4 regions of the Mesorhizobium silamurunense genome follow, and region 3 is predicted to be linked to each of the others. Evidence: predicted binding sites of a transcription regulator. Region 3 holds the regulator's gene; each other region holds the start of a gene.
The links. The regulator LexA, encoded in region 3, represses DNA repair genes until DNA is damaged. The targets are predictions, from matches to a motif close to TGTTCNNNNTGTGTTCNG.
Positions count from the first base shown of each region.

Region 1 (4,772 bases), on a different contig from region 3:
CGGGTTCAGCCTCAGCCTCAGCTTCAGTGGAGGCCTCACTAACCGGTGCCTCGTCTTGCGCCGTCGGCTCACTTACCGCATCGGCTGCGCTATGCGTTTCCGCTTTGGAGACGTGCTCCTCGCCTGCCTCGGCAACGGGCTCATCCACGCTTTCGGCCGGAGCTTCCGTCGCAGGCGCTTCAGCCTCCGATTCCGGTCCCTCGGCGGAAGTTTCGGCAACGGCATCGGCGGCTGTTACCTCGGCCGCCTGCGCGGCGCGCGCGGCCGCTTCCGCCGCCAACTTCGCCGCGGCGGCCTCGCGGGCCGCGTTGTCCAGCGCGTCGAGCTTCGCCTTGACCTCGGCTGCCGGCTTCGGTTCGGAACGATAGCCAAGGCCCTTCAGGATCTCTTCCATGTCGTCGGCGGTGGCGCCGAGGATCGACATCATCGGTGGTGTCACCATGAAGGCGTGGCCGTCATAGGCACCGTCCGGCCGTTGGCCGAGGCCGGGCTTCCAGTTGGTCGCCGGGCGGATAAGGTCGGCCAGCCGTTCGAGAATGTCGACGCGCACGGCGCGGCGGCCGAGATTGCGGTAGCCGGCAAGCTTGTAGAAGGTTTTGTCGAAGGCAGGGTCGATGACCACCGAGGTGCGGCCCGACGCCAGCGCATGCACCACGTCGCCGAAGCCCGGCTTGTCCTTGCCGTCGTTCTTCAGCGCCCAGAGCAGCGTGACCAGCCCCGCCGGCGCCGGCTTGATCAGCGCCGGCACGAAGACGTGGTAGGCGCCGAAGCGCACGCCAAGGCGCCGCAGCGCGGCGCGGCCCTCCTGGTCGAGCGATTTCATTTCTTCGGCGATGTCGCGGCGGTTAATGAGACCGAAATGCTCGACGAGCTGGAAGGCGATGCCGCGCGCGATGCCGGCGAGCTGCTCGGCATTCTTCAAATCGACCAGCGGCTTCAAAAGCGTTTCGATCTGGAAATTGACGAAACGCTCGGCGCGCGCCGCCACCTTGTCGCGGGCCGGCCCGGTGAGCTGCTCGTCGGCGAGCAATACGAGCCGCGGCTTCAATGCCTCGTCGCCGGCGACCAGCGTGCCAATCGGCGCGCCGATCCAGCGCAGGATGCCGTCCGAGCCCAACGCCAGATCGCCGTTGGCGCAGGCGGCGAAGCGCTCGGCGCGCGCCTCGAACTCCGCGCTGAGCGCCTTCTGGGCAGCGGTGCGCACCGCCTTGGCGTCCTCGCCGCCGGCGCTCTGGTCGGCGGTGAAGCGAAATCCTTGCAGCTCGCCGACGTGGTGGCCTTCGACGAGGACGGTTCCGGTTGGGCTGATTTCAGCTTCAGGCATGGTATTTTCTCTAAGGCGCCGCATGAGGACGGAAGTCCTGCGGTCTACGAAGCGTTTCGTCAACCGCTCATGCAGCGCATCCGACAATCTGTCTTCGATTTCGCGCGTCTTTTCCTGCCAGTGTAGCTGATCGGCCAGCCAGCCCGGTCGGTTGGAAACGAAGGTCCAGGTGCGGATCTGGGCGATCCGGTGCGACAGCGTGTCGATATCGCCATCCGTCGTGTCGGCTCGCCGCACCTGCTCGGCCATGTAATTCTCATCGACATGACCGCGGCGTGCAAGGTCCATGTAGATCGAGGCGATGAGGTCAGCATGCTGGGCGGGCGCGATCTTGCGGTAGTCGGGCAGCGCGCAGGCTTCCCAAAGCAGCGCCACGCGCTCCCTGCCGGTGGCGAGCGCCCTGATGTCCTCGTCGCGCGACAGGTGCTCCAGCGCCTGGGCGTCGACCGCCGGCAACGCTCGGGTCAGCCCTTCGACCGGAGCATTGGTCTCGATCGAGCGCTTCAAAGCGTCGAGGCTGGTGAAATCGAAATCGGCGGTGCGCCACTGCAGCACCTTCACCGGGTCGAAGTCGTGCCCCTCGATCTTCTTGACCAGATCCTCGTCGAACGGATCGACCTGGCCGGTGACGCCGAAGGTGCCGTCGCGCAGATGGCGGCCGGCGCGGCCCGCGATCTGGCCGAGCTCGGCCGCGGTCAGGTTGCGGTACTGGTAGCCGTCGAACTTGCGGTTCTGGGCGAAGGCGACGTGCTCGAGGTCGAGGTTCAGTCCCATGCCGATGGCGTCGGTGGCGACGAGATAGTCGACATCGCCGGACTGGAAGATCTCCACCTGGGCGTTGCGGGTGCGCGGGCTGAGCGCGCCGAGCACGACGGCTGCACCCCCCTGCTGGCGACGGATCAGCTCGGCGATGGCGTACACCTCGTCTGCCGAGAAGGCGACGATCGCGGTGCGCCGCGGCAGGCGGGTGAGCTTCTTCGAGCCAGCATAGGCAAGGTGCGACAGCCGCGGCCGCGTCACCACCGAGACGCCCTTCAGCAGGCGCTGCAGGATGCCGTGCATGGTGGCGGCGCCCAGAAGCAGCGTCTCCTGGCGGCCGCGCAGATGCAGGATGCGGTCGGTGAAAATGTGGCCGCGCTCGAGATCGCCCGCGAGCTGCACCTCGTCGATGGCGACGAAGGCGGCATCGGTCTCGCGCGGCATCGCCTCCACGGTGCAGACGGAATATTTCGCGCTCGCCGGAACGATCTTCTCTTCGCCGGTGATGAGCGCCACCTTGTGTGCGCCGACCTTCTCGCAGACGCGGGCATAGACCTCGCGGGCAAGAAGTCTCAGCGGCAGGCCGATGACGCCGGTCTCATGCGCCACCATGCGCTCGATGGCGAGATGGGTCTTGCCGGTGTTGGTGGGGCCGAGCACGGCCGTCACGTCACGGCCCGAAAGAATCAGCGGCTGGGTGTGTTTCGGCTGGATATTCATCGGCTCGGAAATAGGGGTTTCTGCCGCTTGTTGTCGGGGACGCGGCGGTGCCGTCGCGTGTGACAGCCGACACATAGGGATTTCAGACGCGAAGCGAAAGCGGAATGTTCCCATCAGGAGCAAAGACAGGCAAGGTCAGAATCCGCTGCCGATTAACCGTTGGAACGAGTCTGGAACGAATCGGCTACGAATCACTGACTCGGTCTGATTCAGGTTTTGTTCACGGCTATATTTGGATTTTTTAACGATGAGTCTCACCACATGCTGAATCCGGGAACTGGCCCGTTTCATGCTTGGCTCAGACGAGCTGCGAAGGGCTGTTAACTTTTGCCGGTGAACGATCGTCGCCGGCTTGGGCGTAGCGCCAAAATTATGAAATGGTTGACCTTTCCTAACCGCCGTTAATCTTTTCAGCGCCGTTTCCGGCTCTCAGCGTTAACTTTTCGGCCAAAGCCGGAACGAATCGGCGACGAATCAGCGATCCATGCATTTTCCCGGTTTGTTCACCCCTAGATATGGTGTTGTCCACAGCTTGTGCACCGAAAATCCACAGCTCGTGAACAAGGTTTCGCATAGGGCGAGTGGAGGCCGTTAACTTTTGCGTGCCGTATTGAGGCATGCGTCTCACCGGGGCCAAAGAAAACAGGCGGCCAGATATCCGGGCCGCCTGCTTATCGATGCCGAAAAAGCGTCAGGCGAAATATTGGCCGCCATTGGCGGTGATCGTCGAGCCGGTGATGAAGCCGGCCTCGTCCGAGGCGAGGAAGACGACGCAGCGCGCGATCTCTTCCGGCTCGCCGAGACGGCCGACCGGGATCTGAGCGATGATCGATTCCCGCACTTTTTCCGGCACGGCCATAACCATGTCGGTGGCGATGTAGCCCGGGCAGACGACGTTGACGGTGATGCCGGCGCGGGCCCCTTCCTGGGCAAGCGCCTTGGTGAACCCGATGTCGCCGGCTTTCGAGGCTGAATAGTTGACCTGGCCCATCTGGCCTTTCTGGCCATTGATCGAAGAAATGGTGATGACGCGGCCGAACTTGCGGTCGCGCATGCCGTTCCACAGCGGATGCGTCATGTTGAAGACGCCTGAAAGGTTGGTGTCGATGACCTCCTTCCACTGTTCGCGCGTCATCTTGTGGAACATGGTGTCGCGGGTGATGCCGGCATTGTTGACCAGCACCGAGACCGGGCCGAGATCGGCCTCGACTTGGGCGATGCCGGCGGCGCAGGCGTCGTAGTCGGCGACCGACCATTTGTACACGGGAATGCCGGTCTCGGCCTTGAATTTCTGAGCCGCCTCGTCATTGCCGGCATAGTTCGCGGCGACCGAATAACCGGCATTCTTCAGGGCCACCGATATGGCCGCGCCGATGCCGCGCGATCCGCCCGTGACGATTGCTACTTTGGTCATTTTGTTCCTCCTCCTTGTTCTTGGTGAATTGTCAAATAGTGAATGGTGAATGGTCGAAGACGGTCGGCTACCCGCCATTCACCATTTGCCATTCACCATTCACTTTTTGTCAGAGCGCTTCGACGCACATGGCGACGCCCATGCCGCCGCCGATGCAGAGCGTGGCGAGGCCCTTCTTGGCATTTCTGCGGCGCATCTCGTAGACCAGCGTGTTGAAGACGCGGGCGCCGGAGGCGCCGATCGGATGGCCGATGGCGATGGCGCCGCCATTGACGTTGACGATCGAGGGATCCCAGCCCATGCCCTTGTTGACGGCGCAGGCCTGCGCGGCGAAGGCCTCGTTGGCCTCGACGAGATCGAGATCCTTGACCGACCAGCCGGCTTTCTCCAGCGCCCTTTTCGAAGCCGGGATCGGGCCGGTGCCCATGATCGCCGGATCGACACCGGCGGTCGCCCAGGAGGCGATGCGGACCAACGGGGTGATGCCGCGCCGGGCAGCCTCGGCCTCGGTCATCAGTAGCGCGCCGGCGGCGCCGTCATTGATGCCGGAAGCGT
Region 1 is NZ_LPVS01000041.1:41,488-46,259, reverse strand. Features, by position in the region: gene AU465_RS11840 (helicase-related protein) at 1-2,803, opposite strand, end outside; gene AU465_RS11835 (beta-ketoacyl-ACP reductase) at 3,495-4,217, opposite strand; gene AU465_RS11830 (acetyl-CoA C-acetyltransferase) at 4,327-4,772, opposite strand, start outside.
Region 1: AU465_RS11840 (helicase-related protein) is a predicted target of LexA. The motif match lies at 2,964-2,981, and genes of this name have one in related genera.

Region 2 (4,772 bases), on a different contig from region 3:
ATTGCCGCGGCCGCGGCGCCCGATCCGGTGAGCCGGGTCAGTCGCTCCATGAAGCGCCGTCGGTCGAGCGTCAGATGCGTGTATTCGTCATAGGCATCGATCATCGCCTGGGTGATGACGGGATTTGCGACAGGTTCGGTCATGGCTCTCCTCGACGGCTGGATTGGGACGGCTGGATTGGTTGTTGCGCAAGATAGGGGAGAGAGTTGCACGGTCCAGTCACGGACAGGTGACGCGCCACGAAACCGTATAGCCGTCGCGAATCTGTCCGCCGCGGCGATGATGAGCCAGGTAGGCTCATCACATTTTGGTCATTTCCGAAAGCGTTGATGGTGCTTTCACACTGGGACGGGAAGCTGCGGATGCGGCCTCACCGATCCGAACGACAAAAAGGGGAATGCCATGAACGTCCAGGACATCATCGACACCGTTTCCTCGAAGGCCGGACTTGATCAGGCGACTACCGAAAAGGTCGTCGGCACCATCTTCTCCGTGCTCGAGCATGAAGCGGAAAGCACCAGCATTTCGTCGTTCTTCGACCAGATCCCCGGCGCCGGTGCGCTGGCCCAAAAATACGATGTGATGGCCGCCGGCGCCGCGCCCGGTTCAGGCGGCGGCTTGCTGTCGTCGCTGCAGGGAGCGCTTGGCGGCGTACTCGGCGAAAAGGCCGGCGCGCTGATCAACGGCGTCGCGGTGCTGAAAGAGTCGGGCCTCGATATGGCGCAGATCCGTCAGGCCGGCGAGACCCTGATCAAGCAGGCCGAAGCAGCCGCCGGCCCGGATCTCACCAACCAGGTGCTCGGCCAGGTGCCCAGCCTGAGGAGCCATCTCAGCCTCTGAAGTTCGGACACCCTCGTCTATTTCGGCAACGTGTAGGCCATCACATAATCGCCCGGCTTGGTGCCGACCGAGCCGTGGCCGCCGGCGACGATGACCACGAACTGGCGGCCGTCGGCGACCGTGTAGGTCATCGGCGTCGACTGCCCGCCCGCCGGCAGCCTTGCCTGCCAGAGCTGCCTGCCGGTGGTAAGGTCGTAGGCGCGCAGATAATCGTCGACCGCGGCGCCCAGGAAGGCAACGCCGCCGGCGGTCATCATCGGCCCGCCGATGCCCGGCACGCCGACCTTGAACGGCAGGGGCAGCGGCGTCATGTCGTAGACGGTGCCGTTGCGATGCTTGTAGGCGATCTGGCCGGTCCTGAGGTCGACGCCGGCGACATAGCCCCAGGGCGGCGCCTGGCAAGGAATGCCGAGCGGCGACAGGAACGGGCCCATCACCACCGCGTAAGGCGCGCCTTCGTTGCGGTTGAGCCCCTGCTCGCTGCCTTTCGTATCGGTGCCTGGCGGCGGCACGTCCGCGCGCGGAATGAGCTTCGACGTGAAGGCGAGGTAGGTCGGCATGCCGAACATCACCTGCCGCACCGGGTCGACCGCGACGCCGCCCCAGTTGAAGACGCCGAAATTGCCGGGATAGATCAGCGAGCCCTGCAGCGAGGGCGGCGTGTAGCGCCCCTCGTAGCGCAATTTCCTGAGCGCGATCCGGCATGCCAGCTGGTCGAACATGGTGATGCCCCACATGTCGGCGCCCGTCAGCGGCTTGGGATTGAACGAAAGCCCCGATTCCGGTTGTGTCGGCGATGCATGGTCGCCTTCGATCGCGCCGCCCGGCGCCGGCATTTCCTTCACAGGAATGATCGGCTCGCCGGTGCGCCGGTCGAGGACATAGAGGTCGCCCTGCTTGGTCGGCCCGACCAGCGCCGGCACGACCGCGCCGTTGGCCGAGGTGATGTCGATGAGCGTCGGCTGCGCCGGCACGTCCATGTCCCACAGGTCGTGATGCACAAGCTGCCGAACCCAGCGCATTTTTCCGGTGTTGAGGTCGAGCGCGGTGATCGAGGAGGAGAATTTTTCGACATTGGCGCTGCGGCCCATGCCGAGCTGGTCGGGCGTCTGGTTGCCGAGCGGCAGGTAGAGCAGGCCGAGCTTCTCGTCGGCGCTCGCCGTCGACCACATGTTGGGCGAGTTGTTCGTGTATTTTTGCCCGGCCGGCAGCGGCGTCGTCTGATCCGGATTGCCCGAATCCCAGTTCCACAGCAGTGCTCCGGTGCCGGCGTCATAAGCGCGGATGACGCCGGACGGCTCGTCGGTCGAATAATTGTCGTTGACCGCGCCACCGACGATGATCTTGCCGGCGACGATCAGCGGGGCCGAGGTCGAATAATAGTAGCCCGACTTCGGATAAGGCATGTTGGCCATGAGGTTCAGCGTCCCGCCTTCGGCGAAGGACGGACACACTTGTCCGTTCGCCGCGTCGAGCGCGATCAGCCTGGCATCGGAGGTCGGCAGGTAGACACGCGCGGCGCAGGGCTGTCCGGCCGCGACCTTTGCATTGGCGTAATAGGACACGCCGCGGCAGGTCTGGTGCTGGCGGTTGGGATCGAGCTTGATCTTCGGATCGTAGCGCCATTTCTCCTTGCCGGTCGCGGCGTCGATGGCGATGGCGAAATTATGCGGCGTGCAGATGAACAGCGCATCGCCCACTTTCAGCGGCGTCACCTGATAGGTCGTCTCGCCGATGTCGTCGGGACCTTTCACGTCGCCGGTGCGGTAGGTCCAGGCCGGCTGCAGCTTGGCGACATTGTCCGGCGTGATCTGGCCGAGCGGCGAATAGCGCTGGCCGAACGGCGTGCGGCCGTAGAAGTGCCATTCGCCTGGGGGCACGTCACCGCCGAGGTTGGCCGTCGGCGTCACCTTGTCGGTGTCGAGCGTGCCGCCGATGTCTTTTGGATCGGCAGTCATCGAGTAGCCGGCCACCGCAAGCGAGGCGAGCACCGCCAGGATCAGCGGCGCGCGTCCGTCTGGGCCGGTAAATCCCTTTCTTGCCCATGGCGTCAGCAACCACAGCGCGACAAGGACGATGATGCCGCCGCGCGGACCGAGCTGCCACCAGTCGAAGCCGGTCTCCCACACCGCCCAGCACAACGTGCCGAGCACGAACACCGCATAGAGCCAGAGCCCTGTCGATCGGCGGCGGAGAACGAGCCAGGCGGTGACCAGGAAAGCGAGACCGGCAATTGCGTAGTACCAGCTGCCGCCCAGCATCACGAGCCAGATGCCGCCACCGCCAAGCGCCAGACCGATGAGGAGGAGGACAAGGGAGGTGATGGTGACAGCCAAGATGATACTCCTTCGACTGTTGCGCGCTTGCGGCGCCTCTCAGGAAACGGCGTGCCGCCCCTGTCCTGCCGGCACCTTTCCCTCACCGGCAGCGCCTGTCAAGCAAGCGGGGCAGCGCAAAAATGGAACAAAACGTAGACGCTTCTGGCCTTTCGCTGCCGAATCACTACATTCGGGGGCGATGTCCGGCTTTTCGGAAGACATGCCCTTCTTCGACGAACCGAATGCGCGGCCCGCGGCCCCGTCCGGCATTGCCGCGCGCGCTATGGCCGCACGCAGCGCGCAGACCCGCGCGCCCGACTACCTCAACGGCCTCAATCCGGAGCAGCGCCTAGCCGTTGAAACAACGGAGGGTCCGGTGCTGGTGCTGGCCGGTGCCGGCACCGGCAAGACGCGGGTCTTGACCACGCGCATCGCCCACATCCTTGCCACCGGCAGGGCCTTCCCCTCGCAGATTCTCGCCGTCACTTTCACCAACAAAGCCGCGCGCGAGATGAAGCAGCGCATCGGCCTGCTGATCGGCGAAGGCAATGTCGAGGGCATGCCCTGGCTCGGCACCTTCCACTCGATCGGCGTCAAGCTCCTGCGCCGTCACGCCGAGCTTGCCGGGCTGAAATCCGATTTCACCATCCTCGACACCGACGACGTGGTGCGGCTGATCAAGCAGCTGATCCAGGCCGAGGGGCTGGACGACAAGCGCTGGCCGGCCAAGCAGTTCGCCCAGATGATCGACAACTGGAAGAACAAGGGCCTCGGGCCCGAAGGCGACGCGCGCAGCTTCGGTAACGGCAAGGGCCGCCAGCTCTACAAGGCCTATCAGGAACGGCTGCAGATGCTGAATTCCTGCGACTTCGGCGATCTGCTCTATCACCCGATCCGCATCTTCCGCGCCTATCCGGACGTGCTGAAGGACTATCACCGCAAGTTCAAATACATCCTGGTCGACGAGTATCAGGACACCAACACCGCGCAGTACATGTGGCTGCGACTGCTGGCGCAGCGGCCGCAATCCTCCTCCCCCCTTGAGGGGGAGGTGTTCGCGAAGCGGACGGAGGGGGTCGCCGCAGAAGGCACCACCAAAGCGTCGAGCACTGCCGCTAGGACCCCACCCGACCGGGCTTCGCCCGGCCACCCTCCCCTCAAGAGGGAGGGAAATCCGCGCACGTCGCCCGTAAACATCTGCTGCGTCGGCGATGACGACCAGTCGATCTACGGCTGGCGCGGCGCCGAGGTCGACAACATCCTGCGCTTCGACAAGGATTTCCCGGGCGCCACCATCATCCGGCTGGAGCGCAACTACCGCTCAACCGCGCATATTCTCGGCGCCGCCTCGCATCTTATCGCCCACAACGAGGGGCGCTTCGGCAAGACGCTGTTCACCGACCGCGACGATCCCGAGGACGACAAGGTGCATGTCCATGCCGCCTGGGACTCGGAGGAAGAGGCGCGTGCCATCGGCGACGCGATCGAGGCCTATCAGCGGCAGAAGCACAATCTCAACGACATGGCGATCCTGGTGCGCGCGTCCTTCCAGATGCGCGCCTTCGAAGATCGCTTCATCACGCTCGGCCTCAACTACCGCGTCATCGGCGGTCC
Region 2 is NZ_LPVS01000029.1:115,327-120,098, forward strand. Features, by position in the region: partial or broken gene AU465_RS07860 (dienelactone hydrolase family protein) at 1-143, opposite strand, end outside; gene AU465_RS07865 (hypothetical protein) at 403-840, shown strand; gene AU465_RS07870 (glucose/quinate/shikimate family membrane-bound PQQ-dependent dehydrogenase) at 858-3,176, opposite strand; gene AU465_RS07875 (ATP-dependent helicase) at 3,358-4,772, shown strand, end outside.
Region 2: AU465_RS07875 (ATP-dependent helicase) is a predicted target of LexA. The motif match lies at 3,289-3,306, and genes of this name have one in related genera.

Region 3 (4,772 bases):
TCAAGGCCAAGGCCAAGGATACGGAGCCGCCGCGCGGCTTCCTCGCGGCGCTCGAGACCAAGCGGAAGGCTGGCGGCTTCGCGCTGATCGCCGAGATCAAGAAGGCCAGTCCCTCCAAGGGCTTGATCCGCGCCGACTTCGATCCGCCGGCGCTCGCCAGGGCATATCAGCAGGGGGGTGCTGCCTGCCTTTCGGTCCTGACCGACGCTCCGTCCTTCCAGGGCGCGCCGGGCTTTCTGACCGCGGCGCGCGCCGCCGTCGGCCTGCCCGCCCTGCGGAAGGATTTCCTCTTCGATCCATACCAGGTCTATGAAGCCAGGGCCTGGGGCGCGGACGCGATCCTCATCATCATGGCAAGCGTCGACGACGCTTTGGCCAGCGAGCTCGAAGCGACGGCCTGCGAACTCGGCATGGACGCGCTGGTCGAGGTGCATGACGAGAAGGAAACGGAGCGCGCGCTTCGCCTCTCGTCACGGCTGATCGGCATCAACAATCGCGATTTGAGGACGTTCGAGACCAGCCTCGACGTTTCCGAGCGGCTTGCCGCCATGGTGCCGGCCGACCGGCTGCTGGTCAGCGAGAGCGGCATCTTCACCCATCAGGATTGCCGCCGGCTGGAAAAGAGCAAGATCGGCACCTTCCTCGTCGGCGAGAGCCTGATGCGGCAGGCCGACGTGGCAGCCGCGACCTCGCTTCTGCTGACGGGCAAGGCGCCGGCCGAGGCCGTTTGAGGATGCCTGAGCTTACCCATCTCGGCGCCAAGGGCGAAGCCAACATGGTCGATGTCGGCGACAAGGCCGAGACGACACGCACGGCAATTGCCGAAGGTTTTGTTTCCATGCGGCCGGAAACACTGGAGATGATCCTCGCAGGCGACGCCAAGAAAGGCGACGTTCTGGGCACGGCGCGCATCGCCGGCATCATGGCGGCCAAGAAGACGCATGAGCTGATCCCGCTCTGCCATCCATTGCTTCTGACCAAGGTCGCCGTCGATATCGAGCCCGACCGCACGCTCCCCGGCCTAAGGGTGACCGCGCTTGCCCGCGTCACCGCCAAGACTGGGGTGGAGATGGAGGCGCTGACCGCGGCGTCGGTCGCCTGCCTCACCATCTACGACATGGCCAAGGCGGTGGACCGCGCCATGGTGATTTCCGGCATCAGGCTGGTCGAGAAGACCGGCGGCAAGTCGGGCGACTACAAAGCCGCCAAACATGGGGCAGGTTCTTAAGATGGCGCTGGTTCCGGTCGCCGAGGCGCTCGAGCGCCTGTTGGACGGCGCAACCGCGTTGCCTGGCGAAAGCGTTCCAATCGCCGAGGCGGCCGGTCGGGTGCTGGCCGAACCGGTGGTGGCGCTGCGCACGCAGCCACCGTTCAATGCGTCAGCGATGGACGGTTATGCCGCACGCTTTGCGGACGTGGCCTCGGCTCCGGCGCGACTCTCCGTGATCGGCATGGCGCCCGCCGGAAGCGGCTTTGCCGGCTCCGTCGGCAAGGGCGAGGCCGTGCGCATCTTCACCGGCGCGCCGCTCCCCGAAGGCGCCGACACCGTCGTCATCCAGGAGAATATCCGCGACCTCGGCGGCGGCGGCATCGAAGTGACCGAGCCGACCGCGCAAGGACGCAATGTCCGTCGCCGTGGGCTCGACTTTGGCCAGGGCGACCTGCTGCTCGAAAAAGGTCGCCAGCTCGATCCCGCGGCGCTTTCGCTGGCGGCGTCCGCCAACCATCCAAGCCTCAATGTGGTGCGTCGGCCGCTGGTTGCCATCATCGCCACGGGCGACGAGTTGCTGCCTCCCGGCAGCGCGCTCGGCCCCGACCAGATCATCTCGTCCAATGCCTATGGCGTCACAGCCACGGCCCAGTCGGTTGGAGCGCGCGCGCTCGACCTCGGCATCGCCGCCGACCGGCAGCACGCGATCGCGGCTTTGGTCAAGAAAGCGGTCTCAGCAGGCGCCGATATCATCGTCACTCTCGGCGGCGCCTCGGTCGGCGACCACGACCTGATCCACGACGTGCTCACCGGCGAAGGCATGCAGCTCGATTTCTGGAAGATCGCCATGCGTCCCGGCAAACCGTTGATGTTTGGCCGGCTTGGTAACATCCGCTGCCTTGGCCTGCCTGGCAATCCGGTGGCGAGCCTTGTCTGCTCGCAATTGTTCCTGAAGCCGCTTCTGGCGCGGCTGGGCGGCCGCAATTACCGACAGGACATCCGCACCGCGCGGTTGGCTGCCGCGATGCACGCCAACGATCTCAGGCAGGACTATGTGCGGGCCGTCGTGCGCGAGGAGGCCGGACAGTTGGTCGCGACACCGTTTGGCATCCAGGATTCCTCGATGCTGAGAATGCTTGCCGAGGCTAATGGCCTGATCGTGCGTGAGCCCTTCGCCCCGGCGGCGGAAGCCGGCGCCGAATGCAGCGTTCTGATGTTACGCTGAACAAAACGTCAACACATTCACTAAACTTTAAACGGTTGCGGAACACAACTGGAACAGATAGTGTTTGTTCTGGGTTTGTTTTCTGATTCTGGTTTCAGAACCCATGGGGTCGCCATGCTGACGCGCAAACAACATGAACTGCTGATGTTCATCCATGAACGGCTCAAGGAAAGCGGCATTCCGCCGTCTTTCGACGAGATGAAGGAAGCGCTCGACCTTGCCTCGAAGTCCGGCATCCATCGCCTGATCACGGCGCTGGAAGAGCGCGGTTTCATTCGCCGGCTGCCGAACCGGGCGCGCGCTCTTGAAGTCCTGAGGCTGCCCGATTCGATCGCGCCCGGCCTCAATGCGGCGAAGAAATTCTCGCCGAGCGTCATCCAGGGCGGCCAAGGCAATCTCGGCCGGCAGATCAAGCCTGCGGCGCCCTCGCGCACGCCTACGCCCAGCAATGACGACGACGCCGTTTCGGCCGTGTCCATTCCGGTTATGGGCCGCATCGCAGCGGGTGTGCCGATCGATGCCATCCAGCACCAGACGCATTCGATCACGGTGCCGCCGGACATGATCGCGGGCGGCGAGCACTACGCCCTGGAGGTCAAGGGCGACTCGATGATCGAGGCGGGCATCTTCGACGGCGATACGGTGATCATCCGCAACGCCAACACGGCTAGCCCCGGCGAGATCGTGGTGGCCCTTGTCGACGACGAGGAAGCGACGCTGAAGCGCTTCCGCCGCAAGGGTGCCTCGATCGCGCTCGAGGCCGCCAACCCGGCCTATGAGACCCGCATCTTCGGTCCCGATCGCGTCAAGGTGCAGGGCAAGCTCGTCGGGCTCATCCGCCGCTACTGAGTGGCTGGCTGCGTGGTCTGTGGCTTCTCAGGCTTCTTGTAAGGCGCTAACCCTCTCGCCTCGCGCGAGTAGCGCCGCTGTTCGTGCCAGGGGCGGTACGGTTTTTCGACGGCATATTGAATAGTTGGTCGCGCCGTCGCCGATTGCGGGTCGAAGAAGACGGCAGCACTGCCGTCACGCGCAAGCTGGCGCTTGGTGACGACGAGAATGCGCGGATCGCGGCAAGGATTGTAGGCCGTTGCGTCATTGATGACGATGAGGTCGGCGAAGCCGCAGGCCGGGCGAGCGCTGTTGCGATTTTCCGCCAACGCGACGATCGCGCCGGATGGGTGCCGGCCAATGCAGAGATCGCTCGTGCAGTAAAAGGGCGATCCCGGCGGCAGGTCGACGGGGTCGGCAATATCCAGCGCGCCTTTCGCAAATGTCTCCGGCGGCACGATTGTTTCGGCCTTGAGCGCGCGTTTCCAGTTCTCGGTGGTGAACTCGTTGGAGCGGGCACGGTTGACGGCGAGCTCGCCGCCGCCGATCGGCATGGCCACCAGATGCGCATCCTCCGAGATCAGCAGGTCCGGCGTGCGCACCTGCGGGATGGTCAGCAAGGCCGCGACTGCGAAAGGAATTGCGGCCAGCCTGAGCCAGGTGGTCGCCATAGTGCCGATGACGAGCGCGATCGTCGCCAACAGCACCGAGTGGATCGAGATCAGCCCCACGGCATCGACCGGCGACCATTCCGAAATGCACGCCGAGATCGCGATCATCGCCGTCAGGCCCTTGCCCATCACGTAGAGGAAAGGCCCGTCGAAGCCGAAGGGCATCATGACCGCGCTGGCGACAGCGAGGAACATCACGACCGTGACGATCGGCATGATCGCCAGATTGGCCAATAGGCTGAGTGGCGAGACGCGCTGGAAGTGCCAGATGGCAAACAGCGCCGTGGCACTTCCGGCGATGATCGACGTCAAAGCAGCGCCACCCGCTCCGGCTGCGAGCTTTCTGGACAGGAAGCCGACGAACGAGCGCTTGATCGGCGGCGCTCTCACTTTGTCGGCGCGGTAGTCGGCCCAGCCGGCGTAAGCGCCGACAAGGGCGGCCGTGGCTGCAAACGACATCTGGAAGCTCGGCCCAACCACTTCATGCGGCGACACCAGGATGACGGCAATGGCCGAGATCGCCAGGTTGCGCATCGTCAGCGCCGCGCGGTCGAACAGCACGGCGACCAGCATCACCGCCAGCATGATGAAGCTTCGCTCGGCCGGCGACCACCACGCCGGAGATGACGAGATAAGCGGCGATCGACACCAGCGCGATTGCCGCTGCGTATTTCTTCACCGGGCGCCGTGACGAAAAATCCGGAAACAGCGCGAACGCACCGCGCAGCAGAAGCATGACCGTGCCGGCGACCAGCGCCATGTGCAGGCCGGAAATCGAGATGATGTGATAGATGCCCGTCCGCCGCATCGCTTCGTTGATGTCCTCGGGAATGCCGGC
Region 3 is NZ_LPVS01000027.1:188,618-193,389, forward strand. Features, by position in the region: gene trpC (indole-3-glycerol phosphate synthase TrpC) at 1-731, shown strand, start outside; gene moaC (cyclic pyranopterin monophosphate synthase MoaC) at 734-1,228, shown strand; gene AU465_RS06800 (molybdopterin molybdotransferase MoeA) at 1,230-2,435, shown strand; gene lexA (transcriptional repressor LexA) at 2,550-3,284, shown strand; partial or broken gene AU465_RS06810 (ComEC/Rec2 family competence protein) at 3,278-4,772, opposite strand, start outside.

Region 4 (4,772 bases), on a different contig from region 3:
CACCGTCTTGAACTTTGGCTCTTCCGGCTCCTTCGCCACCGCATTGACCAGCGACGCGGCGCTTGCGTCTGCGTTCGCGGCAACCGAACCGCCAAAGGAGGAAATGGTGGTGAGCCCATTGCTGCTGGCGCTGGCGTCGGCGGCGGAACGCAAAGACAGCGACAAGGTGCCGACGGTGCGGGCGAGCGCGACTTTCTGCGCCCCTTCGTTCGTCACCTCGAGGGTCACGGAATTGGCGATCTGCGGCTCGGTCTTGCGTTCGTCCGCGCCCTGCCCGACCGAAAGCACCTTGGCGTCGGAAACGACGATTTCGGACGTGACCGTCGAGCCGGCTGCCCCTTGGGCGTTCTTGGACACTTCCTGGATTTCGCCGGCGTCGCGCGTCAGCACGACGTCGACCCGGTCGCCCGGCGTGATGAAGCCGCCGACGCCCGCGATCTCGTCGGTGCGGATGGTGACGGCCCGCATGCCTGGCGACAGCATGTTGGAAAGCGTCGCGCGGCCGTTCGGCCCCGACAGCTTGGTGAGCAGCACCGGCTCGTTGACCTCAATCGGCGACAACACGACGCGGCTGCCTTCGGCAAGCAGCTTGTCGATGGTCGGGAAGGCGCCTTGCGGCAGGGAATCCTGCGGCCACGGGATTTCGGTGAGTTGCGAGCGGTCGAGCTGCACGCCGTAGCGCAGCGGCGCGCTCGCCACCACGATGGTCTTGAACTCGACCTTGGGCTCTTGCGGCGCAACGATCGACGCCACTTTCTGCTCGGATTCGGCTTTCGCCTGGCTTTTAACCCAGAAATCCGCGGCAAAGATCGAGATCGCGCCGAAAACGGCGGCGATGCCGATCATGGTTATGGCCCTGCCCCTCACAACGAAACCCCTGACGCCCCGTGGTCTTTTGTCGTTGAGCTCACGCTAGGCGTTAATGTTAAAGAATCAGGAATCCAAAGGTATGGAGACCGCCCTATTTCCGGCGGCTTGGTTATCGAATGGTTTTAGAATAAGAGAGACTTTGATCCCTGAACGGAACAGGAACTCGTTCGCCCGCCAAAAGCGTGGCAGTATCGAGGAGTGATTCGCAGTACCGGACTTAATGGCCAGCATGGACGACACCAGCGATCTTTTCGGCAACCCGGAAAAGCAGCCCCAGCAAGTGCGCGCGCCCTCGCGCCCGGCTGATCCGCTGGTTCAGGCGGCGAAGCGCTCGGCCGCCGCCCGTGACGGCAGCGAGAGCTACAGCGCCGCCGACATCGAGGTGCTGGAGGGGCTGGAACCGGTGCGGCGCCGTCCGGGCATGTATATCGGCGGCACCGACGACAAGGCGATGCATCACCTGTTCGCCGAGGTCATCGACAACTCGATGGACGAGGCGGTCGCCGGCCATGCGACCTTCATCGACGTCGAGCTTTCGGCCGACGGCTTCCTGACGGTCACCGACAATGGCCGGGGCATCCCGGTCGATCCGCATCCGAAATTCAAGAAACCTGCGCTCGAAGTCATCATGACGACGCTGCATTCCGGCGGCAAGTTCGACTCCAAGGTCTACGAGACCTCCGGCGGTCTGCACGGCGTCGGCGTTTCGGTCGTCAATGCGCTGTCCGACCACCTCGAGGTCGAGGTCGCGCGCGGCCGGCAGCTTTATCGGCAGAGATTCTCGCGTGGCATTCCGGTAAGCGGTCTGGAGCACCTCGGCGAGGTGCACAACCGCCGCGGCACCAGGACCCGCTTCCATCCCGACGAGCAGATCTTCGGCAAGGGCGCCGCCTTCGAGCCGGCGCGGCTCTACCGCATGACACGCTCGAAAGCCTATCTGTTCGGGGGCGTCCAGATCCGCTGGACCTGCGATCCGTCGCTGATCAAGGAAAAGGACCAGACGCCGGCCAAGGCCGAGTTCCATTTCCCGGGCGGTTTGAAGGACTATCTCAAGGCAACGCTCGGCGACGAGTTCCAGGTCACGCGCGAGGTCTTTGCGGGGAAAAGCGACAAGCAAGGCGGCCACGGCTCGCTGGAATGGGCCGTGACCTGGTTCGGCGGCGACGGCTTCCTCAACTCCTACTGCAACACGATTCCCACCGCCGAGGGCGGCACGCATGAGGCTGGCTTCCGCAATGTGCTGACGCGCGGGCTGCGCAGCTATGCCGATCTCATCGGCAACAAGCGTGCCTCGATCATCACCACCGAGGACGTGATGATTTCCGCCGCCGGCATGCTGTCGGTGTTCATCCGCGAGCCGGAATTCGTCGGCCAGACCAAGGACAGGCTGGCGACCATCGAGGCGATGCGCATCGTTGAAACCGCCATCCGCGATCCGTTCGACCACTGGCTGGCCGACAATCCGCAGGAAGCCTCGAAGCTCCTGGAGTGGGTCATAGCGCGCGCAGACGAACGCGTGCGGCGCCGCCAGGAGAAGGAAGTCTCGCGCAAGAGCGCGGTGCGCAAGCTGCGCCTTCCGGGCAAGCTCGCCGACTGCACCCAGAACGCCGCCGCCGGCGCCGAGCTCTTCATCGTCGAAGGCGACTCGGCCGGCGGCTCGGCCAAGCAAGCGCGCGACCGCGCCAGCCAGGCGGTGCTGCCGCTGCGCGGCAAGATCCTCAACGTCGCCAGCGCCGGCAACGACAAGCTCGGCGCCAACCAGCAGATCTCCGACCTGATCCAGGCGCTCGGCTGCGGCACGCGTTCGAAATACCGCGACGAGGACCTGCGCTACGACCGCGTGATCATCATGACCGACGCCGACGTCGACGGCGCGCACATTGCTTCGCTCTTGATCACCTTCTTCTATCAGGAGATGCCGAACCTGATCCGCGGCGGCCATCTCTACATGGCCGTGCCGCCGCTGTACTCGATCCGGCAGGGCGGCAAGGTTGCCTATGCGCGCGACGACGCTCACAAGGACGAATTGCTGCGCACCGAATTCACTGGGCGCGGCAAGGTCGAGATCGGCCGCTTCAAGGGCCTTGGCGAGATGATGGCCTCGCAGCTCAAGGAAACCACGATGGACCCGAGGAAGCGCACGCTGCTCAGGGTCGACGTGATCGACGCCGAGCAGGCGACCAAGGATGCCGTCGACGCGCTGATGGGCACCAAGCCCGAGGCGCGCTTCCGCTTCATCCAGGAACGCGCCGAATTCGCTGAGGCCGACGTGCTGGATATCTGAACGCGGACTGCTCCATAACAACTCCGGTATGGAGACTTGTATGTGACCTGGACGCGGCTGAGAGAGCTTGTCGAGATACCGTTGGATGGACTGACGCAGCCGACGCGCTCGGACTGGATATTTGCCCTGCGCACCGTTTCGGCCGGGCTCATCGCGCTGCTTGCCGCATACGCCCTGAAACTCGACCATCCGCAATGGGCGATGATGACGGTGTTCATCGTCGGGCAGCCGGTCGCCGGCATGGTGCTGGCGAAGGGCTTCTACCGGCTGCTCGGCACGCTGGCCGGCGGCCTGGCGGCGATCGGCATCACATCGCTCTTCGGCACCAATCCCTGGTTGCTGCTGACGGTGCTGGCGCTATGGATCGGCGTCTGCACGCTCGTCTCCTCGCTGCTGCGCAATCCGGAGGCCTATGGTGCGGCTCTTGCCGGCTACACCGCGATGATCATCAGCCTGCCGGCGTTCGGGCAGCCGCATCTCGTCGTCGATCTCGCCATCGCGCGCTGCGCCGAAATCGTGCTTGGCATCGTCTGCGCCGGCGTCACCAGCCGGCTGATCCTGCCGAGGCTGGCTGCGGACGCCATCATTTCGAGATTGAAGCGCAGCATTCTCGATCTCGCCGACTATGCCTCAGGCGCCTTTTCCGGCGGCGATCCGGCTGGCCTTGCAGCCCTGCAGCGCAAGCTGATCAGCGACGCCCAGACGCTTGCCGAGATGCGCACCTATGCGCGGCTGGAGGCGCCGAGCTTCGCCACGCGCGCCCATCCGGTCCGGCGCACGATCGGGCAGCTCCTATGGGCGCTCTCGGCGGCCCGCGCGCTGCACACCCATGCCGCGCCCAAGAACGCGGCTCTCATCCCCGTGCGCAGCGAGTTGAAGACTTTGGTCGGCGAATTGGCGGCGACGCCCGGCGCGCTTGACGACACCGACCCCTGGGTGGCGCGGCTCGACGCGATCGCGAGCAAGGCGCGGGAGGCGCCGACGGCGCCCGCAAGCCCTGATGAAGATCGGGTCGGCACCATCACCCGCCTCACCATCGCCGCTGATTTCGCGGAGGCGCTGAAGCAGGTAATGCGTGGCCTCGATGCGCTCCGCTCGCCTGTTTCGAGACCGTCCCGTGAACGACAGCAGCCGGCGCTCGTGGTGCATCGCGACTACCATGCCGCCTGGCGCAACGCCGTGCGCGCCGCACTCGCCACGCTTCTGGTGGCGGCCTTCTGGCTCACGACCAAATGGTCGGAGGCCGCGGGCACCGTCATCCTCGTCGCCGTCGTTTCCAGCCTGTTCGCAGCGCGCCCCGATCCGGTCCAGTCCGCTTGGGGTTTCTTCACGGGAACGCTGCTCGCGCTGCCCTTCGCCTTCCTTGTCGGCCAGGTCGCCTTGCCGGCGCTGCCCGGCTTCGGCTGGTTCACGCTCTTTGTCGTGCCGATCATGGTGCCGGCGGCGCTCGGCATGGCCAATCCGCGCCATGTCGGCGTCGCCACCGCCTTCGCCATCAACTTCCTCGCTTTCCTCAGCCCGCACCAGCTGATGACCTATGATCCAGGCCCGTTTTTCGCCGGATCGGCGTCGATCCTGGTCGGCATCCTGATTGCCATCGGCGTCTTCATCATCGTGC
Region 4 is NZ_LPVS01000011.1:92,061-96,832, forward strand. Features, by position in the region: gene cpaB (Flp pilus assembly protein CpaB) at 1-846, opposite strand, end outside; gene parE (DNA topoisomerase IV subunit B) at 1,100-3,154, shown strand; gene AU465_RS02585 (FUSC family protein) at 3,197-4,772, shown strand, end outside.
Region 4: parE (DNA topoisomerase IV subunit B) is a predicted target of LexA. The motif match lies at 1,017-1,034, and genes of this name have one in related genera.